One region of the Xanthobacter albus genome, then DNA from elsewhere that is predicted to be linked to it. Evidence: predicted binding sites of a transcription regulator. Region 1 holds the regulator's gene; each other region holds the start of a gene.
What was found. Region 1 encodes PhoB, which activates phosphate uptake and scavenging genes when phosphate is short. Its sites were predicted from a motif close to TGTCATNNANCTGTCAT; they were not measured.
Positions count from the first base shown of each region.

Region 1 (9,661 bases):
GCGCTGGCTGTAGGCCATCTCGGCGAGGGCGCCATGCGGCAGCCGGGCCTTCAGGCTGAAGTCTCCGGCCGGTGCCGGCAGCGGATCGGCAAGCGCCGGCCCGAGCCCAAGCGCCAGCACGGCGGCGACCCTGCCGGAAGCCCGAAAGATACGCATCGCGCCCATGAGGCACTCCCTTCCTGGGCGGTGTCATAGCAGACCTGCACCTGCCGTCCGGTCACATCAGGGCGTGCGGCGTTCACATTGCGTCACCGACCCGCACAGGGGCGGTCCCGGCCGGCGGCCTCGCATGCGGGGGAAATCTGTCGTAATGCCTTCGTGTTGCGGGGCGATCTTCGCATTCTGAAACCGGACGGACGACTCTGTTCTCCACGGCCCGGCCCGCTCCCGCGCGGACTGAGCCTCGGGCCATCGCCGCGCCGGTACGGAAAAGGAAGGGCACGCCCACGCCGGCCGCGGCGCAAGGGGCCGCGAGGAGGCGAGGGGAGGAGCGATGAGCGTTCAGGACAGGGGCGCGGAGGCGCCTGGGGCCGCAGCCGCGCCGTCTTCCGCACGCCGCCGCCTCGCGCGGGCGTGGGCGGAAGGGCCGCGCCCGTGGCTTGTGCTGGCGGCGCTGGCGATGGGGGCGCTCGGCGTCGTCTTCGGCCTGCTCGATCCATTGCTGGGGTGTGCGCTGGCCGTGCTCGTGGGGGGCGCCGCGTTGTGGCCGGCCCCGCGGCGGGAGGCGCCGGCGGCGCCACCGCCCGCGCCCGGCCCCGCGCCTCGCCGTGAGGATGCCAAGGTGGAGGCCGTGGTGTGCGCTCTTCCGGAGCCGGCCTTGCTGCTGACGCCGGAGGGCGAGATCGTCACCGCCAACGCGCGGGTGGCCCTCGCCATCGGCCCGGCGCGGGTGGGTGACCCGCTGTCGTTCCTGGTGCGGGTGCCCGAGGTGCTCGACGCCGTGCGCGCCGCCGCCACCGACGGCCTGCCGCGCCGCGTGGAGTTCGCCGAGCGCGTGCCCCTCGACCGCTGGCTCGAGGCCCATGTGGTGCCCCTGCACCTCGACGTGGACACCTGGAGCCGCAGCGGTGCCTCTCCGGACGCCGTTCTGCTCACGTTCCGCGACCTCACCCAGCAGCGCCGGGTGGAGCAGATGCGGGCGGATTTCGTCGCCAATGCCAGCCACGAGCTGCGCACGCCGCTCGCCTCCCTTTCCGGCTTCATCGAGACCCTGCAGGGGCCGGCGCGCAACGATACCGCGGCCCGCGAGCGCTTCCTCGCCATCATGGCCGCCCAGGCGCGGCGGATGTCGCGGCTGATCGACGACCTGCTGTCGCTCTCGCGCATCGAGCTCAACGCCCATGTGCAGCCAGAGACCGAGGTGGAGCTCGACGCCATCGTCTCCCATGTCTGCGACACGCTGACCCCGCTTGCCGCCGAGCGCGGCGTGGAGCTGGATCTCGCACGGGTGACGCGGGGCGTGCGGGTGCGCGGCGACCGTGACGAGCTCATCCGCCTGTTCGAGAACCTGGTGGAGAACGCCTTGAAATATGGCGCGGATGGCAAGACGGTGCAGGTGACCCTGGGCCTTGAGCCGGGGCCGCGCGGGCCGGTGGCGGTGGCCTCGGTGCGCGACTTCGGGCCGGGCATCGCGCCCGAGCACCTGCCACGCCTCACCGAGCGCTTCTACCGGGTGGACGTTGCGGCAAGCCGGGACCAGGGCGGAACCGGGCTCGGGCTCGCGATCGTGAAGCACATCGTGGCCCGCCATCGGGGCCGTCTCGCCATCGAGAGCACCCTCGGCGCCGGCGCGAATTTCGCGGTCCGCCTGGATATTTCGCCGGATCAGAAAAAATAACGCTGAAGTTGCAGTTGTTTATTTCGTCATCCTTGTGTCATGGAGCGGTCATAGAAACTTGCTCCGCAGGGACTAGAAGTCCCCAGCCCAGTGTTGCGTCACGGCCGGGGCCATGGGCGCGCCATGCTTGCGCATCGGGGATGTGCTGCAAGGGGCGTGGATGGGTCGCCGGGGTCGTCGGGCAGCAATGACATTGGCAAGGAGAGAAATCGTGAAGCTCACCACTGCTCTCGGCGCTTTCGCCGTGACCGGCATGCTTTTCGCCGGCAGCGCTCAGGCCGTCGACTTTACCGGCGCGGGCGCCTCCTTCCCGGCTCCTGTGTACCAGGCCTGGGGCATGAAGTTTAAGGAGAAGACCGGCAACGCGCTGAACTATCAGTCCATTGGCTCCGGCGGCGGTCAGAACCAGATCATCAACCGCACCGTGGACTTCGGCGCCTCCGACGCCACCGTTCCTTCCGAGAAGCTCGCGGCCAACAAGCTGCTGCAGTTCCCGACCGTGATCGGCTCCGTGGTCGCCACCGTCAACCTCGACGGCGTCACCACCAACCAGCTCAAGCTGACGGGCCCGGTGCTCGCCGACATCTACCTCGGCAAGATCACCAAGTGGGACGACAAGGTGATCGCCGACCTCAACCCCGGCGTGAAGCTGCCGTCGCAGGCGATCGTGCCGGTGTACCGCTCCGACTCCTCGGGCACCACCGCCATCTTCACCTCCTACCTCTCGGCCGTGAGCCCCGACTGGAAGTCCAAGGTCGGCTCGGCCACCTCGGTTCAGTGGCCGGTGGGCGCTGGCGCCAAGGGCAACGAGGGCGTGACCGGCAACGTGAAGAACACCAAGGGTGGCATCGGCTACGTGGAGTTCATCTACGCCGCCGCCAACAACCTGGTGGTGACCCAGCTCCAGAACAAGGCCGGCAAGTTCGTGTCGCCTGAGACCAAGGCGTTCGAGGCTGCCGCCGCCGCCGCCGACTGGGACAACGCCACCGACTTCGCCGCGTCCATGATCGACGCCCCGGCCGAGGCCGCCTGGCCGATCGTCAGCCCCACCTACGTGCTGCTGCCGAAGGACCCCAAGAACGTCGACGCCTCGCGCGTGACCATGGAGTTCTTCAAGTGGGCCTACGGCAAGGAAGGTCGCGAGACCGCCGAGAAGCTCCACTACATCCCGCTGCCCGAGGCTGTCGTGAAGCGGGTCGAGGAAGCCTTCAAGAAGGAAATCCTCACCCCCGAAGGCAAGCCGGTCCTCTGATCCGGCTGTCCTGAGGCCGATCCGCCTTGTCCGCGCTCGTGCGCGGGCAAGGTTTCGGGTGAGGCGGCGGGCCCGTGCCGGACCCCGCCTCGCTTCCGCGACGGGCGCGCGCCCGTCCGCATCGCCCTCGACGCCTCGCCTCCGACACATGGCGCGATGGCGCGGGTTCCGGCGCACGGGATTTGGGGCACGAAATTTCACGCCGCCCGGCTCGATCGGCGCAGCGGTAGTCGCAACTCAAGGTCGCCCAGGGCGGCGCAGGGATGGGCATCAGATGGACGCGACGATGGATGGTTTGGGGACGGCACCGCTCGAACCCATCAGCAAGGCCAAGGGGACCGGCCGGATTTCCGATCCCATCTTCGTTGGCTTGCTCTGGGCCAGCGGCATCTTCGTCCTGGTGCTGCTCGGCCTGATCATCGCCGAGCTGTTCAAGGGCGGCCTGCCCGCGCTGCAGCACTTCGGCCTCGAGTTCATCTGGACCGCCAGCTGGAATCCGGTGACCGAGAACTACGGCGCGCTGGTGATGATCTACGGCACGCTGTTCAGCGCCGTGATCGCCGTCGTGGTCGCCCTGCCGCTGTCGTTCGGCATCGCCTTCTTCCTCACGGAGATCGCGCCGCAGCCGCTGAAGCGCCCCATCGGCGTGGCGGTGCAGTTGCTGGCCGCGGTGCCCTCCATCATCTACGGCATGTGGGGCTTCTTCGTCATCGTGCCGCTCATTGCCGCCTATGTGCAGCCCCCGCTCATCTCCGTGTTCGGCGACCTGCCGGTCATCGGCCTGCTGTTCCAGGGCCCGCCGCTGGGCTCGGGCATGCTCACCGCAGGCCTCATCCTCGCGGTGATGATCCTGCCCTTCATCACGGCCATGTTCGTGGAGACGCTGGAGTCGGTGCCGGCGATGCTGAAGGAGTCGGCCTACGGCGTCGGCGGCACCACCTATGAGGTCTACAAGAACGTCTCGGTGCCCTACGGCAAGACGGCCATGGTGGGTGCCATCATGCTCGGCCTCGGCCGCGCGCTCGGCGAGACCATGGCGGTCACCTTCGTGATCGGCAACGCCACGCGCCTCTCCGCCTCCCTGTTCGCGCCGGGCGCGACCATCGCCTCCACCATCGCCAACGAGTTCCCGGAAGCGCCGCTCGGCTCCCTGAAGCTGACCTCGCTGCTGCAGCTCGGCTTCATCCTGTTCGTCATCTCCTTCATCGTGCTGGCACTGTCCCGGGCGCTCGTTCGCTCGCGGATGGACTGATCCGGGGGACCAGCCATGGCATCGCTCGCCGCCCGCCGCGCCAAGGACAACATCGTGAAAGCGGTGTCCGTGGGTTTCGCGGCCTTCGCTCTCTTCCTCCTCGCGTGGATCCTGTGGACCCTGCTCGCCCGCGGCCTGCCGGCGCTCAGCTTCTCGGTCTTCACCAACGTCACGGCTCCTCCCGGAGCGAATGGCGGTCTCGCCAACGCCATCGCGGGCTCGCTGATCCAGGTGGGCATCGCCATGCTCATCGGCGCGCCCATCGGCATCTTCGCGGGCACCTTCCTCGCGGAGAACGGCAGGGGCACCAGGATCGCCTCGGCGACCCGGTTCGTGAACGACATCCTGCTCTCGGCGCCGTCCATCCTGGTCGGCCTGTTTATCTATACCCTGCTGGTGGTGCCGCTCGGCGGCTTCTCCGGCTGGGCCGGCGCGCTCGCTCTCGCCATCCTGGTGATCCCGGTGGTGGTGCGCACCACCGAGGACATGTTGAACCTGGTGCCGGTGGGTCTGCGCGAGGCGGCCTTCGCCCTCGGCGCGCCGCAGTGGAAGGTGGTGATGTTCGTGACTTGGCGCGCCGCGCGCGCGGGCATCGTCACCGGCCTGCTGCTCTCCATCGCCCGCGCGGCGGGCGAGACGGCGCCGCTGCTGTTCACCTCGCTCGGCAACAATGCCTGGTCGCTCGATCTCTCGAAGCCCATGGCCAGCCTGCCGGTCGCGATCTATCAGTATGCCGGAAGTCCGTTCGATGACTGGGTCGCACTTGCCTGGGCCGGTGCGCTGCTCATCACCGTCGGCGTGCTCGTGCTGAACGTGGCGTCGCGTCTGGTTCTGGCCCGCGGCAATTGACATCGCCGCCCGGCGCGAATGCGCCGGGCTGCCCGAGATCCAAGCCCGGCAGCTCCGGGCATGTAAATTCCAGTGAGGCTCAGATGACGTCTGCGGTCGATCCCACCCTCAGCATCGCCACCTCGGTCGCGGCCCGGCCCGACGCGCCGCCCGCTCCCGCGAAGCTCAAGGTCGACAACCTTCAGTTCTATTACGGCCAGAGCCACGCGCTGAAGGGCATCAATTTCGAGATCCCCGAGAAGCGGGTGACCGCCATGATCGGCCCCTCGGGCTGTGGCAAGTCCACGCTGCTGCGTGTGTTCAACCGGATGTACGACCTCTACCCCGGCCAGCGCGCCGAGGGGCAGGTGCTGTTCGACGGCGTGAACATCATCGGCAAGGAGCTCGACTCCACCGTGGTGCGCAGCCGCATCGGCATGGTGTTCCAGAAGCCGACGCCCTTCCCCATGTCCATCTATGACAACATCGCCTTCGGCGTGCGCCTGCACGAGCGGCTGAACAAGTCGCAGATGGACGAGCGCGTGGAATGGTGCCTGCGCAAGGCGGCCATCTGGGACGAGACCAAGGACCGCCTGAACACGTCCGCGCTCGGCATGTCCGGTGGCCAGCAGCAGCGCCTGTGCATCGCCCGCACCATCGCCGTGCGTCCGGAGGTGATCCTGCTCGACGAGCCCACCTCGGCGCTGGACCCCATCTCGACCTCGAAGATCGAGGACCTGATCGACGAGCTGAAGCGCGACTTCACCATCGTCATCGTGACCCATAACATGCAGCAGGCCGCGCGTTGCGCCGACATCACCGCCTTCTTCTACCTGGGCGAGCTGATCGAGGTGGCGCCTTCGGACGTGATCTTCACGAACCCGAAGGAGATCAAGACGCGTGATTACATCACCGGCCGCTTCGGCTGAGGAAAACAGGATGGCGCAGATGCCCGAGCATACCGTGACCTCCTTCGACGTCGAGCTCAAAGAGATCGGACGCAAGGTGGTGGAGATGGGCGGCCAGGCGGAACGCCTGGTGGCCGACAGCATGACCGCGCTCATCAAGCGCGACATTGCCATCGCGCAGAAGGTCGTCTCGCTCGACGCGGGCGTGGACCAGGTGCAGCGTGACATCGAGGACAAGGCGGTGCTCGTCATCGCCAAGCGCCAGCCGGTGGCCAGCGACCTGCGCGAGATCGTGGCGGCCATCCGCATCGCCAACGACCTCGAGCGCATCGGCGACCTCGCCAAGAACGTCGGCAAGCGGGTGATCGCCATCGAGGGCGAGTACCATCCGCAGAAGCTGGTGCGCGGCGTGGAGCACATGTCCGACCTGGTGCTCGAGCAGCTCAAGGAGGTGCTCGACGCCTACGCCGGCCGCAACGAGGCCAAGGCGCTGGACGTGTGGGGCCGCGACGACGCCATCGACACCATGTACACCTCGCTGTTCCGCGAGCTGCTCACCTACATGATGGAAGATCCGCGCAACATCTCCGTGTGCACGCATCTTCTCTTCTGCGCGAAGAACATCGAGCGCATGGGCGACCACGCGACCAACATCGCGGAAGTCGTCTACTACATGGTGACCGGACAGGTGCTGCCGGAGAGCCGCCCGAAGGCGGATGCCTCCAGCGACACCACGGTCGCCTTCCCCGGCCAGACCAAGCAGGCCTGATGCCGGATGCCCTGCCCGCCGCTCAGGCGGGCAGCGGCCGCGCCAGACCCGCCGCACGGGCGGGATGGCGCGAGGCTGTGTCAAAGAACGTCTCGACGTGGATGGGTGATAGGCTGTGCCGGCGCGTATTCTGATTGTCGAGGACGAAGAGCCGTTGACCCTCCTGCTCCGGTACAATCTGGAGTCGGAAGGCTATGCGGTGGAGAATGTCGGGCGCGGCGACGATGCCGAGACCCGGCTGCGGGAGAGCGTGCCGGATCTCGTCATCCTGGATTGGATGCTGCCCGGCCTCTCAGGCATCGAGCTATGCCGCCGCCTGCGCACGCGCCCGGAAACCGAGCGCCTGCCGGTCATCATGCTGACTGCCCGCGGCGATGAGACGGAGCGGGTGCGCGGCCTCGCCACGGGCGCCGACGACTATGTGGTGAAGCCCTTCTCCGTGCCGGAGCTGCTGGCGCGCGTGCGTGCGCTGCTGCGCCGCGCCAAGCCGGAGCATGTGGCGACCCTGCTGCGCGCGGGAGACATCGAGCTGGACCGCGAGACCCATCGGGTCCACCGTGCTGGCCGTGAGGTTCATCTCGGGCCGACCGAGTTCCGCTTGCTCGAATTCCTGATGCAGAGCCCCGGCCGCGTCTTCTCGCGTGAGCAATTGCTCGATGGCGTGTGGGGCCAGGACGTCTATATCGACGAGCGCACGGTGGACGTGCATGTCGGCCGGCTGCGCAAGGCGATCAATCGCGGGCGCCAGTCGGACCCGATCCGGACCGTACGCGGCGCCGGCTACTCCTTCAACGAGATGTTCGCGCGGGCGCACTGATGGCCGCTCGCCCACCGTGGTTGGGTGATCCATCTTCCCCGGTCGAGCGCCGAACGGCGCTCTCCTTGCGCTCAGGGCGGCGGCGCCGGTGTGCTTCTGGAGCACTTTCCGCGCAGCGCTCACTGTTCGCCTGAAAAACGCGTCGTCTCTGCAGCCAGAAGCGATCGCCGCGCGCGAAGATCATTTTGGAAATGAATGGTGCGTGGCGCGAGGAGGGGCGCAGTCCGGCGGCTATCGGGAGCGGGGTCGGGGCTTGCCGGTGACCGGCTCGGTCGCTGCCGCGTGGCTGATGCGGATCAGGCTTTGACGCCGGGCTCGCGTCTGTCTCAGCGACGTGGATGCCGCCGCGGCGGCTGAAACACAAGGAATGTCACGCCGGAATTCCCGCCACCGAGCGCAGGAACCTCAGGCCGTCCCCGTGTCGGTGAACGGCGTGCCCTATCACACTGATGGAACCGTTGCCGAGCGGAACGGCCGGCCGGGCGCGAGCCCGGCCACGCTGTTGTCAGAGGTAGGCGAGGCGCCGGTCGCGACGGCGATCCTGCACCGGCTGGTAGGCGATGCGGGCATGCTGGGTGCAATAGGGCATTCCCGGATTGCTCTTGCCGCCGCAGAAATAGAAGCTCTCGGTACCCGGCTCGCCCATCGGCCAGCGGCAGGTGCTCTCCGTGAGGTTCATGATGGTGCAGCGCTGGCCCATGGACACCACGTTGTCGCTCGCCACGGGCTGCGGCGCGGGGGCGGGGGCCTCCTCGGGCAGGTCGTCGATCTCGGCAGCGAGGGCGGTGTTGCCCTGTACCAGGGGACGCTGCGGCCGGGTCTGGTCACGCGGGCTCTCGGGGCGGTTGGGGCGCTGGGGCCGCACCGCCGATGCCGAGGATGACTTGGCGCGGCCGGAAAGCCCCAGCCTGTGCACCTTGCCGATCACCGCGTTGCGGGTGATGTCGCCGAGTTCATTCGCAATCTGGCTCGCGGAGAGGCCTTCGCTCCAGAGCTTCTTCAAGAGTTCGACGCGCTCGTCATTCCAGCTCATCGCTCTTCTCCATTTGCCGCATCTTGCCGGCGCCGGTCTTGGGCGGCGCCCAATTGTCGCCGGATGGCAGCACCGCCATGCTGCCCGAGACCACCCGGACTCCTTCCTCGGCCCCACATGCGCCAAGCATGTGGAAGGTTAACAACCCATAGGTCCCAGGAAGCTTAATCGCACGAGATCTCGTAGGCGATGTTCCATACGCTACAATATGGGGCGCGCGGGTGACAGAGTCGGTTAACGTTCGCGCGTCGTTTTCCCCAGATCGTTGCCCGCGGGCATCATGTCCGGCGCCGTGCGCGGGGGCCTCGCGCGGGCGCGCGCCGCACGCCTTTCAGATGTGTTGACCTCCCGCGCGCGATCATTAGTATTTGCCGGTGTCGGGCCGCTCCCCCGCTGGGGCGGCCTTTTTTAATTTTGCCTGCCCGGGGCCTGCGCCGCGGGGGGTCTGGCGGCCGGCGGCCGCTCCAGACACCTTCGCCCAGCGCCGACACCCGGTCGCCCCGAGTCTCGGGGCATTCACGGGCCGGCCTTCCGGGCGGAAGCTGCCTTCCGCAGGAGCCCGGTTCGCCACCAGCAATGAAGATGTTGTCTTCGGCTTCTATATTTCGCCGGATCAAGGCACGTTTTCAGGAGGATCAAGTGATCACCGCCGTTCTGCCGACCTACGCGCGCATCGACCTCGAGTTCGAGCGGGGAGAGGGCTGCTGGCTCGTCACGACGGACGGGCGACGTTTCCTCGATTTCACCGCCGGCATCGCGGTGAACGTGCTCGGCCATGCGCACCCCTATCTGGTGGACGCGCTGAGCCAGCAGGCGCGGAAGCTGTGGCATACCTCCAACCTGTTCCGGATTCCGGGCGGGGAGAAGCTGGCCGCGCGCCTGTCTTCGGTGACTTTCGCGGACACCATGTTCTTCACCAATTCGGGTGCCGAGGCCCTGGAGTGCGCCATCAAGATGGCGCGCAA
Region 1 is NZ_CM195532.1:569,071-578,731, reverse strand. Features, by position in the region: gene V5F75_RS02615 (hypothetical protein) at 1-165, opposite strand, end outside; gene V5F75_RS02610 (ATP-binding protein) at 494-1,837, shown strand; gene pstS (phosphate ABC transporter substrate-binding protein PstS) at 2,049-3,089, shown strand; gene pstC (phosphate ABC transporter permease subunit PstC) at 3,364-4,341, shown strand; gene pstA (phosphate ABC transporter permease PstA) at 4,357-5,190, shown strand; gene pstB (phosphate ABC transporter ATP-binding protein PstB) at 5,274-6,098, shown strand; gene phoU (phosphate signaling complex protein PhoU) at 6,118-6,846, shown strand; gene phoB (phosphate regulon transcriptional regulator PhoB) at 6,962-7,663, shown strand; gene V5F75_RS02575 (GcrA family cell cycle regulator) at 8,169-8,696, opposite strand; gene V5F75_RS02570 (aspartate aminotransferase family protein) at 9,336-9,661, shown strand, end outside.

Region 2 (9,661 bases), 1.5 Mb from region 1:
CACGGTGAGCGGGCGCGGCTTGGCGCCCACCGCGATCAGGAGCTGGCCGTAGCCGATGCGCTCGCCGGAGGTGGTGACCACCGCCTTCTTGGCGGTGTCCACGCGCGAGACCTTGGTGTTCAGCTCCAGCCCGATCTGGTTCTCGGAATAGAAGCTCGCGGGGTGGATGTAGATCCGCCCGTCGGGGTCGTCGCCCAGCAGCAGGCCCTTGGAGAGCGCGGTGTGGTGATAGGGCGGCACCTCCTCGGCGGAGAGCACCATCACCGATCCGCCGGCTCCTTCGGCCCTCAGGGTCGCGGCGGCGGAAGCACCCGCGATGCCGCCTCCGAGCAGAAGGAAATCAGCGTAGCGGGTGACGCCCCCCTGCGCCGGCTCCTGTGCTGGCACGCCTGCATTCATGGCCATTCCTCGCCCTTCGACGCGGGGGCCGGCGCCACGCGGCGCCGGCCCCGATGCGGCAGATCCGGGACAGTGGATAGCGCGGCGACATGACGTGCAATCGAAAAATCACGAGAAAAATCCGCACCCCGCCGCCGGCGGTCACCGGCAGGCGGCGGGGATCGTGCTCAGCCCGCCTTGCGGGCCCCGTAGTATTTCACCAGGGCGAGGATTTCCCCCACGATGCCCCTGCGGAACAGCGACACGGCGAGAACGAAGATCCCCCCCTGGATCACCAGCACCCATTCGCCGAGGCCGGCGAGGTAGTTCTGCATGGTGACGATGACGGCGGCGCCCACCACCGGGCCGAGGATGGTGCCCATGCCGCCCACCAGGGTCATCAGGATCACCTCGCCCGACATCTGCCACGCCACGTCGGTAAGGGAGGCGAGCTGGAACACCAGCACCTTGGTGGAGCCCGCGAGCCCTGCCAGCGCCGCCGAGAGCACGAACGCGAGCAGCTTGTACTGGTTCACCCGGTAGCCCAGCGAGATGGCGCGCGGCTCGTTCTCGCGGATCGCCTTCAGCACCTGCCCGAACGGCGAGTGGATGGCGCGGTGAATGACCACGAAGCCGAACAGGAAGATGGCGAGCACCACATAGTAGAGGTGGCGATCCTGGGTGATGTCGATGAGGCCGAACAGCGGCCGGCGCGGCACCCCCTGCAGGCCGTCCTCGCCGCCGGTGAAGGGCGCCTGGAGACAGAAGAAGAAGAACATCTGCGCCAGCGCCAGGGTCACCATGGCGAAGTAGATGCCCTGCCGGCGGATGGCGAGCAGCCCCGCCACCAGCCCGAGCGCCGCCGCGAACGCGACCCCGGCCAGAATGCCCAGCTCCGGCGAGAAGCCCAGCACCTTGATGGTGTGCGCGCAGATGTAGGCGGACCCACCGAAGAACATGGCGTGGCCGAAGGAGAGCAGCCCGGTGTAGCCCAGCATCAGGTTGAAGGCGCACGCGAACAGCGCGAAGCACATCACCTTCATGAGGAACACGGGATAGACGCCGAAGGGCGCCACCAGGAGCACGGCCACCGCCAGCAGGCCGAGCACCGTGAGCGTGGAGGAGGATGCGGGCGCCGCGGCGCCGCGCGCGGTGGCGGGGGTGGAGCTGGAGGACACGTTCATGGCAGCCGCCTCACTTGGCCGTGCCGAACAGGCCGGCGGGCTTCACCATGAGCACGAGCGCCATGATGACGAAGATGACGGTGGAGGAGGCCTCCGGATAGAACACCTTGGTGAGGCCCTCGATGATGCCGAGGCCGAAGCCGGTGACGATGGCGCCCATGATGGAGCCCATGCCGCCGATGACCACCACCGCGAACACCACGATGATGAGGTTCGAGCCCATGGTGGGGCTCACCTGGTAGGCGGGCGCGGCCAGCACGCCGGCGAGCGCGGCGAGGCCCACGCCGAAGCCGTAGGTGAGCGTGATCATGCGCGGCACGTCGATGCCGAACGCCTGCACCAGGTCCGGCCGCTCGGTGGCGGCGCGCAGGTACGAGCCGAGCTTGGTGCGCTCGATCACGAACCAGGTGACGAAGCACACCACCAGCGAGGCCACCACCACGAACGCGCGGTAGTTGGGCAGGAACATGAAGCCGAGGTTGGTGCCGCCCGGCAGGGGATTGTTGTAGGGCAGGCCCGAGGAGCCGTACTGCCGCCGGAACAGCCCCTCGAAGATGAGGGCGAGGCCGAAGGTGAGCAGCAGGCCGTAGAGGTGATCGAGATTGTACAATCGCCGCAGCAGCGTGCGCTCGATCACCATGCCGATGATGGCGACCAGGATGGGCGAGATGACGAGCGCGCCCCAGAACGGCACGCCGAGATAATTGAGCAGCATCCACGCCCCGAACGCGCCCATCATGTATTGTGCGCCGTGGGTGAAGTTGATGACGTTCAGCAGGCCGAAGATCACCGCGAGCCCGAGGCTCAGCATGGCGTAGAACGCGCCGTTGATGAGGCCGAGCAGCAATTGCCCGAACAGCGCCTGGGGGGGAATGCCGAGAAGCTCGAACATGGGAGATCCGTCTCGTCAGGGGAAAGCGGGCCGGCCCGCGGGGGAAGGCCGGCCCGTCCTAAGTTGTCCTCAGCCCTTCTTCACCAGCGGGCAGTCGCTCTCGCTCAGGGGGCGGAACGCTTCATTGGCGGGAATGGTGGCCTTCAGGGTGTAGTAATCCCACGGCCCCTTGGATTCCGAAGGCTTCTTCACCTCGTAGAGATACATGGGGTGGATGTGGCGGCCGTCGATGCGCACCTCGCCCTTGCCGAACAGCGGGTCGTCGGTGGGGAGCTTCTTCATCTCCGTCACCACGGCGGCGCCGTCCTTGGCGGACTTCAGTGCCTCGACCGCCTTCAGATAATGCGTGACGCCGGAATAGACGCCCGCCTGCACCATGGTCGGCCGCTTGCCGCCGTTGGCCTTGGCGAACTCGTCGGCGAACTTGCGGTTGGCGTCGGTCTGGTCCCAGTACCAGGCGGCGGTGAGGTTCAGCCCCTGGGCGGTCTTGAGCCCCAGCGAATGCACGTCGGTGAGGAAGATGAGCAGGCCGGCGAGCTTCTGGCCACCGTCCACGATGCCGTATTCGGAGGCCTGCTTGATGGAGTTGATCGTGTCGCCGCCGGCATTGGCGAGGCCGACGATCTTGGCCTTGGAGCTCTGCGCCTGCAGCAGGAAGGAGGAGAAGTCGGCGTTGTTGAGCGGCACCTTCACGGAGCCCACCACCTTGCCGCCGTTCTCGGTCACCACCTTGGCGGTGTCGCGCTCCAGCGCGTGGCCGAAGGCGTAGTCGGCGGTGAGGAAGAACCAGGTGTCGCCGCCGGTCTTCACGATGGCCTTGCCGGTGCCGTTGGCGAGCGCCCAGGTGTCGTAGGTCCAGTGCACGGTGTTGGGCGTGCAGGCCTTGCCGGTGAGGTCGGAGGTGGCGGCGCCGGAATTGATGAAGACCTTGTTCTTCTCCTTGGTCACGCCGGAGACCGCGAGCGCGACGCCCGAGTTGGGCGTGTCGACGATCAGGTCCACCCCGTCCACGTCATACCACTGGCGGGCGATGGAGGTGCCCACATCCGCCTTGTTCTGGTGGTCGGCGAAGATGACGTCCACCTTCAAGCCCTTGGCGGCGGCGCCGAAGTCCTCCACCGCCTTCTTGGCGGCCCACACCGAGCCCTGGCCGCCGAGGTCGGCATAGAGGCCGGACTGGTCGTTGAGCACGCCGATCTTCACCGGGACCGGGTCAGCCGCCTGGGCCGCGCCGATGCCGGCGAGGCTGGTGGCCGCCAGCAGAATGGCAGCAAAACGCATGATGTTTCCTCCCTGCCGGACTTTCGCCGGCGTTTGTTATTTCGGAACTTCAGAACAGCAGCGATCGAAACGGAAGCCCGCGCGCGGACGGCACGGGAAGACGCAAGGGACCACGCGCGACAGGGGAACGCCCCGCGCGAGCGCGCCGCGACCGCCTCACACGCCCAGGAACGCTTCCAGACGCGCCGCGTTCTCCGCGATCTTGTCGTTCTCCACCATGTCCACCACGCGGCCGTGCTCGACCACATAGTGCCGGTCGGCGACAGTGGAAGCGAAGTGGAAGTTCTGTTCCACCAGCAGCACCGTGAACCCTCTCGTCTTGAGGTCCCGGATGATCTGGCCGATATGCTGCACGATCACCGGGGCAAGACCCTCGGAAGGCTCGTCCAGCAGGAGGAGCTTGGCCCCCGTGCGCAGGATGCGGGCGATGGCCAGCATCTGCTGCTCGCCGCCGGAGAGCTTGGTGCCCTGGCTGTTGCGCCGTTCCTCCAGGCGCGGAAACAGCGCGTGGATCTCGTCCACCGAAAGCCCGCCGGGTAGCACCACCGGCGGCAGCAGCAGGTTCTCCCGCACCGAGAGCGAGGCGAAGATGCCGCGCTCCTCGGGGCAGATGGCGATGCCGAGGCGGGCGATCTTGTTGGGCGCGAGGCCCACCGTCTCGGTGCCCTCGTAGCGGATGGAGCCCGCGCGCTTGCGCAGGAGGCCCATGATGGCCCGCATGGTTGTGGTCTTGCCCGCGCCGTTGCGGCCGAGCAGGGTCACCACCTCTCCGGGGCGGACGTCGAAGGTCATGCCGTGCAGCACGTGGCTCTCGCCATAGTGGCCGTGCAGGTCCTTCACCGCGAGCAGGGGCGCGTTCGTCTCCGGCATGTCAGTGCGCTCCGTGCCCGGTGCCCATGTAGGCTTCCACCACCTGCGGGTTCTTCGACACCTCCGCGTAGGGCCCCTCGGTGAGGATCTCCCCGCGCGCCAGCACGGTGATCATGTCCGAGAGATCGGCCACCACGGAGAGATTGTGCTCCACCATCAGGATGGTGCGGTTCTCCGACACGCGGCGGATGAGATCCGCCGTGCGGGCGATGTCCTCCCGGCCCATGCCGGAGGTGGGCTCGTCGAGCAGCAGCATCTCGGGGTCGAGGGCGAGCGTGGTGGCGATCTCCAGCGCGCGCTTGCGGCCGTAGGGCAGCTCCACCGCGAGGTGGTCGCGGTAGGAGACGAGGTCCACGTCGGCGATCAGCTCCATGGCGCGGTCGTTGAGCACGTCGAGCGTGCTCTCGGACTGCCAGAAGCGGAAAGAGTTGCCCATGGGGCGCTGCAGGGCGATGCGCACGTTCTCCAGCACGGTGAGGTGCGGGAAGGTGGCGGAGATCTGGAACGAACGGACCATGCCGAGCCGCGCCACATCGGCCGGCGGGGTGCGGGTGATGTCGCGCCCGTTGAGCCTGATGATGCCGCGGGTAGGCTCCAGGAACTTGGTGATGAGATTGAAGCAGGTGGTCTTGCCCGCGCCATTCGGCCCGATGAGGGCGTGGATGGTGTGGCGACGGATCCTGAGGTTCACGTTCTTGACGGCCGCGAACCCCTTGAATTCCTTCGTGAGACCAGATGCTTCAACGATGTAGGGCACGTCTGCGACGGTGTCCATGATCGGTGGGCGCCCTCGTGTTGAAGCCATGGGCGCGCACGCACGCATGCTGGCGCGCGACCCTGGCGGTTTCCTCCGGACGGCACCTTGAGCGGTGCGCTATCTCTTGCGACGCACCCTAGCATGCGATGCCTTGGCTGCGTCAACTGGTCCTTCCCTGGCGTCGGCTTGTCCGCTGGGAGGCCATCCACTTCATACCACATCGCGGAATAGAACGAGCGTACGCTCGGAAAAATTTTTGTGAGCATGTCCGCCCCCGGCCCGCGCCGCCGGCCGGGGGTCGGCGCTCAATCGGCGAGCCCGCGCGCCTCGGCGTGATAGGCCGTGTTGGGGCGCATGTCGGTGGCGGAGGCGAGGCGGTTCGTCATGTTGAAGAAGCCGGTGACCGCGCCGATGTCCCAGATGTCGCGCTCGGAGAAGCCTGCCTTGCGCAAAGCGGCGCGGTCTTCCTCCTCCACCTCGTGGGGGCGCTCGGTGAGCTTCACCGCGAAGTCGAGCATGGCGCGCTGGCGCGGGTCGAGCCGCGCGGCGCGATAGTTCATCACCATCTGCTCACCCAGAACCGGATCGCCCGAGAGCTGGCGCACGGCGGCGCCATGGGCGGTGAGGCAGTAATAGCAGCGATTCACGCTGGAAACCGCCACCGCGATCATCTCCCGCTCCAGCTTCGAAAGACCGGAGGGCGCGAGCATCAGGTCGTTGTACATGCCGGCGAACGCGGAAAGCTTGGCGAGATCGAAAGCGTAGGCCTGAAGAACGTTGGGCACGAAGCCGATCTTGTTGCGACACTTCTCGAAATAGGCGTCGGTCGCTGCGTCGAGCTCGGCCATGGGCAGGTCGAGGGCGATGGCCGGCGTGTCATCGGGCGCGCGGGCCGCCACGGGAGCGGCCGCCGGCGCCTTCCGGGCCTTCGGCGCGGCGGGCGCCCGCTTCGCAGGCGTGCCGGTTTTTTCGGCGACCGCGCTTTTGGTCTTTGAGCCGGCGGTGGCGCGCTTCACTGTGGGGGCCATAGGCGTTCCTCGTCATCGTTGCGTCGTGGCTCGTGACCGAACTTCGGCGGACGCGACAGACGGTTCCGCGGGGAACCGGCGCGGCGCGAGGGCGTCCATTCGGGGGAGTGGCCATGACTGTTCAAGGCTTTCAGACTGCCGAAACCGATCACGACCTGCAAGGACGCATCGAGGCCATCCGCACCGCCCTCGCCGCCGCCGGCACCGAGCTGCCGGATCTGTTCACCCGCACCTTCCTGGCGGCCATCGCCCCGGAAGACCTGATGCCCCTCGACCCCGCCCTGGTGGCGAGCCTGGTGCGCGACGCCTGGGCCCACCTGCTCGCCCGCCCGCGCGGGGCGGCGGACGTGCGCGTGTTCGATGCCGGCGCCGGCAGCGCGGCCATTACCGTGATCGAGGCCATCAACGACGACATGGCCTTCCTGTTCGATTCGGTGGCGGGGGAGCTTGCCGACCGGAAGCTGGAGCTGAAGCTCGCCGCCCATCCCATCTTCCACGTGACGCGCGACCGCGACGGCCGCGCCGCCGGGCTCGCCGAGCCGTCCGCCAGGGAGGCCGAGGACAATCGCGAGAGCCTCATCCACATGCATGTGGCGGCCATCGACGCCGCCGCGCAGGCGCACCTGAAGGCGGGCATCGCGGCGACGCTGGCCGATGTCCACGCCATCAACGAGGACTTCCAGGCCATGCGCCGGCAGGTGAAGGCCCTCGCCAAGGCCCTGCGCAAGGAGAAGACCCCCTACGCCGACAAGGACCGGCTGGAGGCCGCCGACGTCCTCACCTGGCTCACGGAGGACAATTTCACCTTCCTCGGGCTGCGCGCCTATGCGCTCGACGCCGCCGGCGAGCTGGTGGCCGAGCCGGGCTCGGGCCTCGGCGTGCTGCGCGATCCCGTGGTGCGCGAGCTGCGCCTCGGCGACGCGCCGGTGGTGACCACGCCGGAGATCCGCGCCTTCCTCGAAGGGCCGCAGCCGCTGATGTTCTCCAAGGCCAGCCTGCGCTCGCGCGTGCACCGGCGCAACGTCATGGACTATGTGGGCATCAAGACCCATGACGAGAAAGGCCGCCTCACCGGCGAGGTCCACCTCGTGGGCCTGCTGACCTCCACCGCCTACACCCATTCGGTGCGCGAGATCCCCTACCTCAGGCTCAAGGCGGAGGCGGTGGTGCGCGGCTCGGGGCTGGAGCCGGAGAGCCATTCGGCCCGCGCCCTGGAAACGGCGCTGGAAACCTACCCGCGCGACGACTTCTTCCAGGTCGACGTGGCCACCCTCGCCGCCCACGCGCGCGACATCCTCTCCCTCTACGACCGGCCGCGGGTGCGGGTGCTGGCGCGGCTCGACCGCTTCGGCCGCTTCGCCTCGGTGCTGGCCTATGTGCCGCGCGAGCGGTTCGACGCCGCCGTGCGCGGGCGCATCGGCACGCTGCTGGAGGAGGCGTTCGAGGGCACGGTCTCGACCTGCGTGGAAAGCTTCATTTCGGGCGTGCCCCTCATCCGCGCGCACTACACGGTGGACCGCCGGGGCGGCCCCGCGCCCGCGCCGGACCTCGCCGCCCTCGAACGGGCGGTGGCCGCTTCCACCCTCTCCTGGAACGACCGCCTGTGCGCGGCCATCGCCGCCGCGCCGGTGCTCGCGGGCCCGGATGCCGCGCTGCTGCGCCACCGCTACGGCCCCGCCTTCGGCGCCGGCTACCAGGCCGCCTTCGACGTGGCGACCGCCCTCGCCGACATCGAGCGCATGGAGCGCCTCTCGCCGGAGCGGCCCATCGCCATCGACTTCTACCGCCGGGCCGAGGACCCGGACACGCGCATCTCCCTGCGCCTGCTCTCCTATGGGGCGCCGCTGCCGCTTTCCATCCGCGTCCCCATGCTGGAGAACATGGGCCTCAAGGCCATCAACGAGCGCACCTACCGCATCGAGCCGCAGGACGGCGACGAGGAGATGGGCGCCGATGTCGGCGTCGAGCGCTGCTGGCTCCACGACATGTCGCTGGAGCGGGCCGATGGCGGCGCCATCGCCATCGCCGGCTCGGACGAGCGGCTGGAGGACTGCCTGAACGCGGTGCTGCGCGGCGCCGCCGAGGACGACGGCTTCAACGCCCTGGTGCTGGATGCCGGCCTCTCCTGGCGCGAGGCGGCGCTGGTGCGCACCCTCGGGCGCTACCTGCGGCAAGCGGGCATTCCCTTCAGCCCCGACTACCTCTGGCGCACCCTCGCCGCCCACGAGGCCATCGCGCGGGACATCGTGGCCCTGTTCCACGCCCGCTTCGACCCCGCCCACGACCCGGCCCCGGATGCGCGCGCCGCCCGCGAGACGCCGCTGCGCGAGGCGCTCGCCAACGCTCTCGGCCGGGTGTCGAGCCTCGACGAGGACCGCATCCTCCGGCGCTTCATCAATCTGGTGGACGCCGCCGTGCGCACCACCTTCTACCAGTGCGACGAGGAGTGCCGCCCGCGCGAGGCCATCGCCGTGAAGTTCGAGAGCGCGAAGGTGGAGGGCCTGCCCCTGCCCCGCCCGCTCTACGAGGTGTTCGTCTACGCCCCGCGCGTCGAGGGCGTGCACCTGCGCTTCGGCAAGGTGGCGCGCGGCGGCCTGCGCTGGTCGGACCGCCCGCAGGACTTCCGCACCGAGATCCTGGGCCTCGTGAAGGCGCAGCAGGTGAAGAACGCGGTGATCGTGCCGGTGGGCGCCAAGGGCGGCTTCGTGCCCAAGCGCCTGCCTGCCGGCGGCAGCCGCGAGGCCGTCCTCGCCGAGGGCACGGCCGCCTACGAGGTATTCGTCTCCAGCCTGCTCGACCTCACCGACAACCTGAAGGGCGGCGCGGTGGTCCACCCGGCGGACACCGTGCGCCTCGACGGCGACGACCCCTATCTGGTGGTGGCGGCCGACAAGGGCACCGCAACCTTCTCCGACACCGCCAACGCCATCTCCGCCCGCCACGGCTTCTGGCTCGACGACGCCTTCGCCTCCGGCGGCTCGGTGGGCTACGACCACAAGGCCATGGGCATCACCGCGCGCGGCGCCTGGGAGGCGGTGAAGCGCCACTTCCGCGAGATGGATATCGACATCCAGACCACCCCGGTCACGGTGGCGGGGGTGGGCGACATGTCGGGCGACGTGTTCGGCAACGGCATGCTGCTGTCGCCCGCCATCAGGCTGGTGGCGGCGTTCGACCACCGCCACATCTTCCTCGATCCCGATCCGGACCCCGAGCGCGCCCATGCCGAGCGCCTGCGCCTGTTCAACCTGTCCCGCTCCTCCTGGGCCAA
Region 2 is NZ_CM195532.1:2,025,470-2,035,130, reverse strand. Features, by position in the region: gene V5F75_RS09060 (FAD-dependent oxidoreductase) at 1-405, opposite strand, end outside; gene V5F75_RS09055 (branched-chain amino acid ABC transporter permease) at 567-1,562, opposite strand; gene V5F75_RS09050 (branched-chain amino acid ABC transporter permease) at 1,573-2,454, opposite strand; gene V5F75_RS09045 (ABC transporter substrate-binding protein) at 2,524-3,735, opposite strand; gene V5F75_RS09040 (ABC transporter ATP-binding protein) at 3,892-4,605, opposite strand; gene V5F75_RS09035 (ABC transporter ATP-binding protein) at 4,607-5,380, opposite strand; gene V5F75_RS09030 (peroxidase-related enzyme) at 5,668-6,210, opposite strand; gene V5F75_RS09025 (NAD-glutamate dehydrogenase) at 6,504-9,661, shown strand, end outside.
Region 2: a site for PhoB is predicted at 6,401-6,417, ahead of V5F75_RS09025 (NAD-glutamate dehydrogenase). Genes of this name have one in related genera too.

Region 3 (9,661 bases), 1.3 Mb from region 1:
GCCGCGTGTCCGCGCCGCGCGGCTCGGGGCGCTGGCGCTTGCCGCGGGATTGGCGGGCGCGAGCCTGCCCGCATGCGCGGCCGAGCACTACATGACCCTCGGCCTGCCCTTCTTCGAGCCGTACCGGGTGGGCATCGCCACGCTGGACATCAATGCCGGCAAGGTTTCGGGCACCCTGGCACCGCCCGCCGGCGATCCGCGTCCGGCGGTGCCGGTCACGGGCACCTTGAGCGAGGGCATCCTGAAGCTCACCATCGGCACCGGGACCGATGCCTATACCCTGAACTTCAGCGAGGGGGAGCGCGGCGTGCACCAGGTGTGGGACGAGACCCTGGCCCTCGGCGACCTCGACCGCGTCACCCTGTTCCGCCCGGCCGACGACTTCTCCGAGACCGCGCTGGCGCTCCAGCATCTGAGCGACGACTGGTGCGGCCAGGTCTATGGCGGGGTGTCGGTGGTGCTGCGCGCCTCGGCGCTGAAGTCCACGGCCGAGCCGCCCGCGGCGCTCGCCGACCTCGACGTTTCCGCCAACAGCCTCACCCATGGCGCGGTGAAGGCGAAGCTGAAGGACGTGTGGAGCCGCCTGCGGCTGGCCGCCCACGGTGGCGACGACATCGCCATCGACGTGGCCGCGCCGGTGGGCGCGGAGGCGCCGACCGCCAAGGCGCTGCGGGCCGAGCCGGCGGTGGCGGCGGTGACGCTGCCCAACGCCTGCACCGAGATGGCCCTGGTGGTGGTGCCTCGCGCCAAGGTGGGCGAGGGCGGCGCGGTTTCCGAGGCCAAGCTGAAGGGCTATCTGGAGACCGCGCTCGGCCGCCTCCTTTCCGGCGCGCCGGCGGAAAACACCACGCCCGGCCCGCGCAAGTTCAAGCTCTCCGTCGCCACCGTCGCCAAGGGCCCCGGCGGGGCGCCGGTGTTCACCGCCCAGGTGACGGCCGAATCGGAGGCGACGCGGCTGGCGAAGGGCGGTTGGGACCAGTTCACCCTCACGATTCGCCCGGTGATCACCGCCACCGACACCGGCGCCACCGTCTCCCTCATTCCCACCGTGAGCGACCTGAAGACGGCGAAGAAGGCGGGCCCGCAGATGCCCGCCGACACGGCCTTCAAGCCCGCGGACGACGAGGCGGCGGCCATCGCCATCGGCCATCGGCTGGTGTCGTGGCTGGCGGCGGCGGAAGGCTCGCGCTGTGGCTTCCTCACCAGCGCCGGCTTCGACGAGCCGGACGGCGCCTACAGCTGCGGCAACGTGGCGCTGGATGACGTGGCGCACACCGAGGACAACTGAAGCTCGTCCGGCGGGGACGCAGCCAATAGCGGGGGAGCAGGCGGAGCGCCTTGCTCCCCTTTTCTTCTGATGCCCGAGGCGCCTCAGCCGGCACGGTGGAAGAGGCCGGCGCCGTGGTCCGGCCGGGCGGCGTGGATCATCATCAGCTCGCCCACGTTCTCCGGGGTCAGCAGGCCCACGAGGCGGCCCTCGCCGTCGAGCACGCCCACGGCCGGCGCCTGGGCGGAGGTGATGAGCTTCAGCGCCGCGTCGAGCCGCGCCCGTGCCTCCACCGTGGGGACATCCTGCTGCATCACGTCGATCACGGGGGTCTGAGGGCCTTCGTCCTTCAGGGCGCGGATCATGGCGTCGCGTGTGAGCACGCCGCGCAGGCGCCCGCCGCCGTCCACCACCGGGAACTCGCGCTGGGTGGTGCGGATGAGCGCGTCGGCGGCGTCGTCCACGGTGGCGCCGGGGCCGAGCGTCTCGAAATGCGTGATCATGGCATCGGCCACCGAGAGCCCGCGCGAGGCTTCCTTGAGCTGCACCTGCCCGGCCTCGCCGGAGGCGGCCAGGAACACGAACACGCCGATAATCATCAGCATGGGATTGAAGAAGATGCCCGCCAGCCCCAGCGCGATGGCGAGCCCCTGGCCGATGGAGGCGGCCACGGCGGTGGCCCGGCCGAAGCCCATCCGCATGGCGAGCAGGGCGCGCAGCACCCGTCCCCCGTCCATGGGAAAGGCCGGGATGAGGTTGAACACCACCAGGAAGATGTTCGCCCCCGCCAGCTTCACCAGCATGGAGGTGCCGGGGTCCTCGATCCGGGAGAGGTCGTCGGTGTTGAAGCCGGCGCCGAGGATGAGCAGCAGCACCGCCGCGATAACCACGTTCACCAATGGTCCGGCAATGGCTACCACCAGCTCTTCCAAAGGCTTCTCGGGGATGCGTTCCAGGCTTGCGATGCCGCCGAACGGCCATAAGGTGATGTCAGGGGTCCTCACGCCGAAGTGACGTGCGGCGAAGACGTGCCCCAGTTCGTGCAGCAGGACGCAGGCGAACAGGAGGGCGACGAACAGCACCCCCTGCCAGGCCGCATCGGCGCCGCCGGTCCGGTAGTAGGCGGCCCAGATCCACACCAGGAACAGAAGAAAGGTCACGTGGATGCGGATGGCGGTTTCGCCGAGGCGTCCGATGGTCAGGGACCAGGGCATGGGGTGATCTCCGGGGGGTCTCCAGGGGGACCCCTTCACACATAGGCCGCGCGGTTCGGCGCGCAATACGGATTGCTCCGGGCGTGGCACATGCATGTTGAAACTAAGGTTACCTTATTATAAGGTGGGGAACGAAATGGCGGACACTCCTCTCGGTTTCCTTCTCGTCGATGCCGCGCGGCTCTACCGCGCCCGCATCGACCGCGCGTTCACCCACGCGGGCCTCGGCCTCACGGCCGGGGAGGCGCGCACGCTCGCTTACGTGAACCTCCATCCGGGCCTCAGGCAGAGCGCGCTCGCGGTGAAGATGAACGTGGAGCCCATGACCCTGGTGGGCTTCCTTGATGCCCTCGAAAGCCGGGGCCTCGTGGCGCGCGAGACCGATCCGAGGGACCGCCGGGCCAAGATCGTGCGCCTTACGGCGGCGTCCGAGCCGTTCCTCTCCGGCGTGCAGTCGGCGGCGGCGGTGGCGCGCGGCGAGGCGCTCGCGGGCTTCTCCGATGCCGATCAGGCCCGGCTGCGCGATTTCCTGATTCTCATTCGCGACAACCTCGCGCGCTGCCGCGAGGAGGAAGACCGCGACGACGGGGACAAAGACGGAAAATGAAGCCTGCCGCGTTCACCGCATCGCCGCCGCCCGCGCCGGTTCCGATCATGTCGGAACTGCGCGTCGCCCTGATCGGCGCGCTGATGGTCATGCTCGGTCCCATCAGCCTGGCCATGTACACGCCGGCGATGCCCACCCTGGTGAGCGCCTTCGATACCACGCCCGCCACCGTCAAGCTGACGCTGACGGTGTTCTTCCTCGGCTTCGCCTTCTCCCAGCTCGCCTGCGGCCCGCTGTCCGATGCCTTCGGCCGCCGTCCGGTGGCGCTCGCCTTCTTCGGCATCTACATGGCGGGGGCGCTGGTGGCCACCTGGGCGCCCACCATGGGGTGGCTCATCCTCGGGCGCGCCCTCCAGGGGGTGGGCTGCGCGGCCGGCATCGCCATCTCCCGCGCCATCGTGCGCGACCAGTATACGGGGCAGACCTCCGCCCACATCATGAACCTCATCGGCACCATGCTGGCCATCGGCCCCGCGGTGTCGCCCACACTGGGCGGCGTCATCCTGGGCGCGGCCGGCTGGCACATGATCTTCGTGGCGATGGCGGTGTACGGCGCCGCGCTGCTGGTGCTGCTCGCCTTCTTCGTGCCCGAGACCAACGCCGCGCGGGATTCCTCCCTGGCCTCTCCCGTGGGCATCGCCAAGAGCTACGCGCGCCTGCTTTCCGACCGCACCTTCATGCGCGCCAGCGTGGCGCTGGGCGGCGGCCTCGGCGCCATCTACACCCTCACCGCCTTGCTGCCGTTCGTGCTGATCCAGCAGGTGGGGCTCACGCCCACCCAGTTCGGCCTCGCCATGCTGGCGCAGACCGGCTCCTTCATGTGCGGAACCCTGATCGCCGGCCGGCTGCTGAAGCGCATGGGCGCGGCGGAGATGGTGCCCATCGGGCTGGTGCTGGTGCTCGCGGGGGCGGCGGGGCTCGGCATCGGGCTACGGCTGTGGCCGCCGTCCACGCTCACGGTCATGGCCCCGATCGGCCTGTGGGCCTGCGGCATCGCCATGCTGCTGCCGGGCTGCACCACGGCGGCGCTCGCGGGCTTTCCCACCATCGCCGGGGCGGCCTCCGCGCTCATGGGCTTCATGCAGATCGGCGGCGGCTTCCTCGGCACCGCGCTGGCGGTGCTGTTCCCCTCGCCGCTGACGGCGCTCACCACGCTGCTGCCGCTGATGGCGCTGGTGGCCGCCGCCGGGCATGTGCTGCTGGGCCCGCGGCCGGCGCGCGGGCAGGGGGGCGCCCAGGCTCCGTCCGAGCCGCCGTTTGACACGACGACGGTGGATGCCCCGGACCTGGAGCTGGCGGCCGACCCGCTCGGCGTGGTCGGCGCCGCGGGCGAAGAGATCGAGCTTGAGGCCCGCGCCCGCCAGAATTAGAGCGTTTTCGCGCGAAGTGGACACCGGTTCGTGTGAAGAAAACGCGTCAGCGCTGGAATCTAGTCCTTTCTCCCACCGGCAGATGTTCCCGGTTGACCGTTCTTGCCCGGTCATGGTCAATCACCGGGGGCCGCGCGGCGGTCCGGGGTGTGGGGAGATTCAAATGAAGTTCGCGGGACTTGTCCTGGCGGCGCTGCTGGCGCTGCCGGCGGCGTCTGCGCATGCGCAGACGGTGAGCTACGCCGAGGCGGCCGGCCTTCTGGCCCAGCATTGCGGCCAGGACATCATGCGCCACTGCCGGGGCGTCAATCTCGGCAACGGCGCCATCGGCCAGTGCCTGGCCGCGCATCAGGCGGAGCTGTCTCCCGCCTGCGCCGCCAACCATGAATCCATCCGCCAGATGACCGAGGCGCGCGCCGCCGCGCAGCGCGAGGTCTACAAGGCCTGCGACCGCGACCGCGCCGAGTTCTGCTCTGGCGTCGAGCCCGGCGACGGCAATCTCGTCTCCTGCCTGCTGGAGGCATCCAAGGTGGTGAGCCAGACCTGCACCGCCGCCCTCACCAACGCCGGCTACCGCTGATGCGCGCCGTGAATACGCAGGAGACCGGCACCATGATCCGCTCGCGCATCGCTCCCGCCCTCGCCGCCCTGTGCACGGGCGCGGCGCTCATCCTCGGCGCCGCCACGCCCGCCGCGGCCCAGGCGTTCACGCCCAATTCCGAGATCGTCCAGGGGCTCACCAGCTCCGTGAACGACGTGCCCACGGTCTCTGCGGAGGCGCTGCGGGGCCTCGCCCAGGCCCACATGCAGTATCAGGGCCCGCCCGAGAGCCGGCCTCCGCTGGCCCTGCAGCTCGACCAGCTCGCGCAGATCAACGTGGAGATCGAGTTCGACCTGAACTCGGCGATGGTGAAGCCCTCCTCCTACCGCACCCTCGGCTCCATCGCCGATGCCATGCATAATCCGGTGCTGCTGGGCTACAAGTTCCTGGTGGTGGGCAATACGGATGCCACCGGCACCCGCGAATACAACATGAAGCTCAGCCAGGAGCGCGCCGACGCCATCGCCCAGGCGCTCACCACCACCTTCCGGGTGGACCCGCGCCGCATCGAGGCCGTGGGCCTCGGCGAGGAAGCGCTGCAGGACACCAAGCACCCCGACGCGGCCATCAATCGCCGGGTGCAGATCTTCAATATCGGCCGCGCCGGCCCGCTGCCCCAGCAGTGACATGAAAAATCCGGCCGGCGCCTGGCGCCGGCCGGATCGCATCTTTCAAGCGTTTTCAGGCGAAGTGGACACCAGTTCGCGTGAAGAAAATGCGTAAACTCAAGAGTCCAGAGCTTTATCCGTGAGCTGGTGCGAACGGAAAGAGCTTTGGAGGCCGGCGCCGCGGGAGGCCGCGCGGCGCCGCTGTCTTCAGTTCTTCTTCGGCGCCTTGGCCGGAGCCTTCGCGGCGGCGGGCTTCGTCGCGACCTTCACCGGCGCCTTGGCGGGAGCGGTCTTGGCCGGTGCAGTCTTCACCGGTGCAGTCTTGGCCGGCGCGGCAGGCTTGGCGGCCTCGGGGGCGGCCACGGCGACCGGCGCATCCGTCACCGCCGGAGCGGCGGCCGGCGCCTTGGCGGCGGGCTTGCGGGCGGCAGGGGCCTTCTTGGGAGCAGCGACCTTGGCGGCCGGCTTCTCGGCCACCGGCGCCTCGGCCTTCGCGGGCGCAGCCTTGGCCGGGGTCTTGGCGGGCTTCGCCGCTGCGCTCTTCGCGGCGGGCGCCTTCACGGCGGGAGCCTTGGCCGGGGCCTTCTCCTCGGCCGGAGCGGCGCTCTTCACGGGAGCGGTGGTCTTGAGCGTGCTGGTCTTGGGCGTGGCGGCTTTCGGCGTGGCAGCCTTCGCGGCGACGGCCTTCACGGGCGCCTTGGCAACGGGTGCCTTCGCGGGCGCTGCGGGCTTGGGCGCTGCGGGCTTGGCTTCGGTCGCTTCGGCCTTGGGCTTGTCCGCCGCCTGGGTCAGGCAGGAAGCCGCCAGCTTCTTGATCTCATCGTGGGTAATGCTGCCGGGATCTTTGAGCGCCTTCGCGGCGATCTTTCTGACCGCGGCGCTGGTGACTTCCGTCTTCGCCATTTTCGCCTCCACATCTGCCAGCCGGCGAAGAGTTCGCGAATCGGTGTTCCCGCCAGCATGTCATTGATCTCGTGGAACAACTTCAGAATGGTTAACGCAAGTTCAATGTGGGACGGAATGCCCCTTCCGCGCCCACGAAACTCAGTCGAATCCCGCTGATAGTCTTTTCCGATCAAGATATTGGGTGCGGGGATGCGGCATCTCCTCCATGACAGGAAAAGTCTTTGCCGTTGCGGCTGCGCCACGGCGCGCTGTCATGCCCGCGTCGAGGGATGCGCCTAGGTTCCCGCCAACCGAATCGCCGCTGGGGTGCTGCGGGGCGATCCCGTGACCGGAGAGGCCTCATGATCACGCGTCCGTCCATTCTCTTCGTGTGCCGCGACAATGCGGGGCTGAGCCTGATGGCGGAGGCCCTCACCATGCACCTTTACGCGCGCGTGCGCGCCTTCAGCGCGGCGACCGCGTTCGCCGCGCCCGTGGACCCCGCCGCGCTCGACTGCCTGGAGCGGGAGGGCGTGGCCACCAACGGGCTTTCCTCCAAGCCGGTGGAAGTGTTCGCCCTTTCCGGCGCGCCGCGGGTGGACGCGGTGGTGGCGCTGGAGGAGGGCGCGCACCGCGCCGCGCGTCGCCTGCCCTGGATGCACCTGCTGCGCCTGCGCGGCTGGGGGTTCGAGGATGTCTCCCGCCTGCCGCAGCCGCAGGAGCGCCGCCGCGCCTACCGCCGCCTTCTGCCCGAGCTGCGGGACGCTATCACCGCCTTGGTGGAGCAGGATTTCGCGCCGGCCGCCGCCTGAGGCTCAGCCCCGCTCCGGCAACTCCGCGCGGATGTCCTCCAGGCGCCGGCGCTGGCGGCCGCCGGCGTCGAAATTGTCCAGCGCGAGCCACGCCTCGAATGCGGCCTTCGCGCGGGGCCATTCATGGTCCAGCAGCGCGAACCACGCGGTGTCGCGGTTGCGGCCCTTGACGATCATGTGCTGGCGGAACACCCCCTCGAAGGTGAAGCCGAGCCGCTCCGCCGCCCGGCGCGAGGGCCGGTTGAGGGTGTTGCATTTCCACTCGTAGCGGCGGAAGCCCAGCGCCTCGAAGGCGTGGCGTGCCATGAGATACATGGCCTCGGTGCCACCCGGCTGGTGCTGCAGGGGCGGGGTGAAGAGGATGTTGCCCACCTCAACCACCCGGTGGCCGGTCTCCACGCGCATGTAGGTGGCGTGCCCCAGCGCGCGCCCGCTCGCCGTGTCCTCCACCGTCAGCAACAGAGGATCGGCCTTCGAGGATGCCGCCGCATAATGGCGTGTGAAGGCGTGGAGATCGGGGAAGGGGGCTGCGCTCAGATAGGCCCAGAGGGCCTCCTTCTCCGGCCCGTGGGAGAGGGCGTAGAGGTCGGGTCCGTGGCGCGCCACGTCGAACGGAACGACCCGCACGAGGCGCCCTTCCAGGGTGACGGGAGCGGGGGCGCGGGCGGGCGGTCCTTCCACCGGCGCTCCGAGGGGTGGTCCGGGCGGAGCGGCATCTTCGGTCATGGCGGCTCTCGTGGTGTGGCCGGCCGGCTGGCGCGGGTTCGCGGGAGGTATGGCGCCGGGGTTGCGCTGGCGGCGCGCGGCGCGGTGCCCCTGCATGGCGCCCTTCCATCTTGTGCGCCGGGCGCCGCTGCCATGGCAAGGCCCGCGCGGCACGGCGGGCTTGCCATGGCAGGGGCTTGCGCGCGGCGGGGATCGGTATATCGAGGAGGGCGCAGGTGCCCCATGCCGTTTCCGCCTTTTTCCGCCCGTCGTCCCGCTCCGCCGCCGTCCGCGCAGGCCGGTGCGCGCCTTGACGCGGTGGAGGTGACGCGGGGTACGCGGGTGGTGTTCTCCGGTTTCAGCCTCACGCTCGTGGAGCGACGCATCGGCCTCGTGGGGGACAATGGCTCGGGCAAGAGCACCCTGCTGCGGCTGCTCAACGGGCTGATCCTGCCCGATGCCGGCGCGGTGGAGGTGGCGGGGCTCGATACGAGGCGCCATCGCCGCCGGCTGCCGGCGCTCGTGGGCTTCGTGTTCCAGAACGTGGACCACCAGATCATCTTTCCCACGGTGCGCGAGGAGATCGCCTTCGGCCCCCTGGAGCAGGGGCTCGACAAGGCCGCCGCCACCGCCGCCGCAGAGCGCCTGCTGGCCGAGCACGGCTGCGCGGGCTGGGGCGACCGGGCGGTGGATGAGCTTTCCGAGGGGCAGAAGCAGCTCGTGTGCATCCTCTCGGCCCTCGCCGCGGGGCCGCGGCTGCTGCTGCTCGACGAGCCCTTCTCCGCGCTCGATCTGCCGACCCGGCTGCTGCTTTCCGGGCATATCGCCGGCCTCGACCAGCAGGTCGTCATGGCGAGCCATGACCTGAGCCTGTTCACGGGCTTCGACCGGGTGGTGTGGCTGCACGGCGGGGAGGTGGCCGCCGATGGCGCGCCGGAGGAGGTGATCCCCCTCTACGAGGCTCACGCCCATGCCCGCGTGCGGGCGCACACGGCGCGCGCGGGCGGCCTTTCATGATCGGCGGCTATCTCGCGGGCCGCAGCCTGCTGCATCGCCTGCCGGCGGGGGTGAAGCTCGCCGGCCTCGCCCTGCTCTCCATGCTGCTGGTGCCGCTCGAGGATCCGTTCCTGCTGGCGGCGGCGCTGGCGGTGGTGCTGCTGGTCTATGCCGGATTCGGGCGGGCCGGCACGGCGCGCCTGCTGCAATGGCGGCCGCTGCTGCCGGTGCTGGCGCTGATCGGGCTGCTACAGCTCTGGGCGGTCTCGGCCGAGGTCGCGGCGGCGAGCGTGCTGCGCATCCTGCTCATGGTGCTGCTGGCCGATCTCGTCACCCTCTCCACCCGCCTGCAGGACATGATGGACGCGCTGATGGCGGTGCTGCGCCCGTTCGAGCGGCTGGGGCTCGATGCGCGGCGGCTGTCGCTGGCGGTGGCGCTGGTGCTGCGCTTCGTCCCGGTGCTGGTGGCGGGCTGGCACGGCCGCGCCGAGGCGTGGCGCGCCCGCAGCGGCCGTCGGCCCGGGCTGGCTCTGGTGGGCGCCTTCTTCACCGGCGCCCTGAAGGGCGCCGACCAGGTGGCCGAGGCGCTGGAGGCG
Region 3 is NZ_CM195532.1:1,891,742-1,901,402, forward strand. Features, by position in the region: gene V5F75_RS08425 (hypothetical protein) at 1-1,288, shown strand, start outside; gene V5F75_RS08430 (site-2 protease family protein) at 1,372-2,481, opposite strand; gene V5F75_RS08435 (MarR family winged helix-turn-helix transcriptional regulator) at 2,618-3,088, shown strand; gene V5F75_RS08440 (Bcr/CflA family efflux MFS transporter) at 3,085-4,458, shown strand; gene V5F75_RS08445 (cysteine rich repeat-containing protein) at 4,622-5,038, shown strand; gene V5F75_RS08450 (OmpA family protein) at 5,038-5,685, shown strand; gene V5F75_RS08455 (hypothetical protein) at 5,875-6,570, opposite strand; gene V5F75_RS08460 (arsenate-mycothiol transferase ArsC) at 6,915-7,364, shown strand; gene V5F75_RS08465 (GNAT family N-acetyltransferase) at 7,368-8,090, opposite strand; gene V5F75_RS08470 (energy-coupling factor ABC transporter ATP-binding protein) at 8,313-9,086, shown strand; gene V5F75_RS08475 (energy-coupling factor transporter transmembrane component T family protein) at 9,083-9,661, shown strand, end outside.
Region 3: a site for PhoB is predicted at 6,823-6,839, ahead of V5F75_RS08460 (arsenate-mycothiol transferase ArsC). Genes of this name have one in related genera too.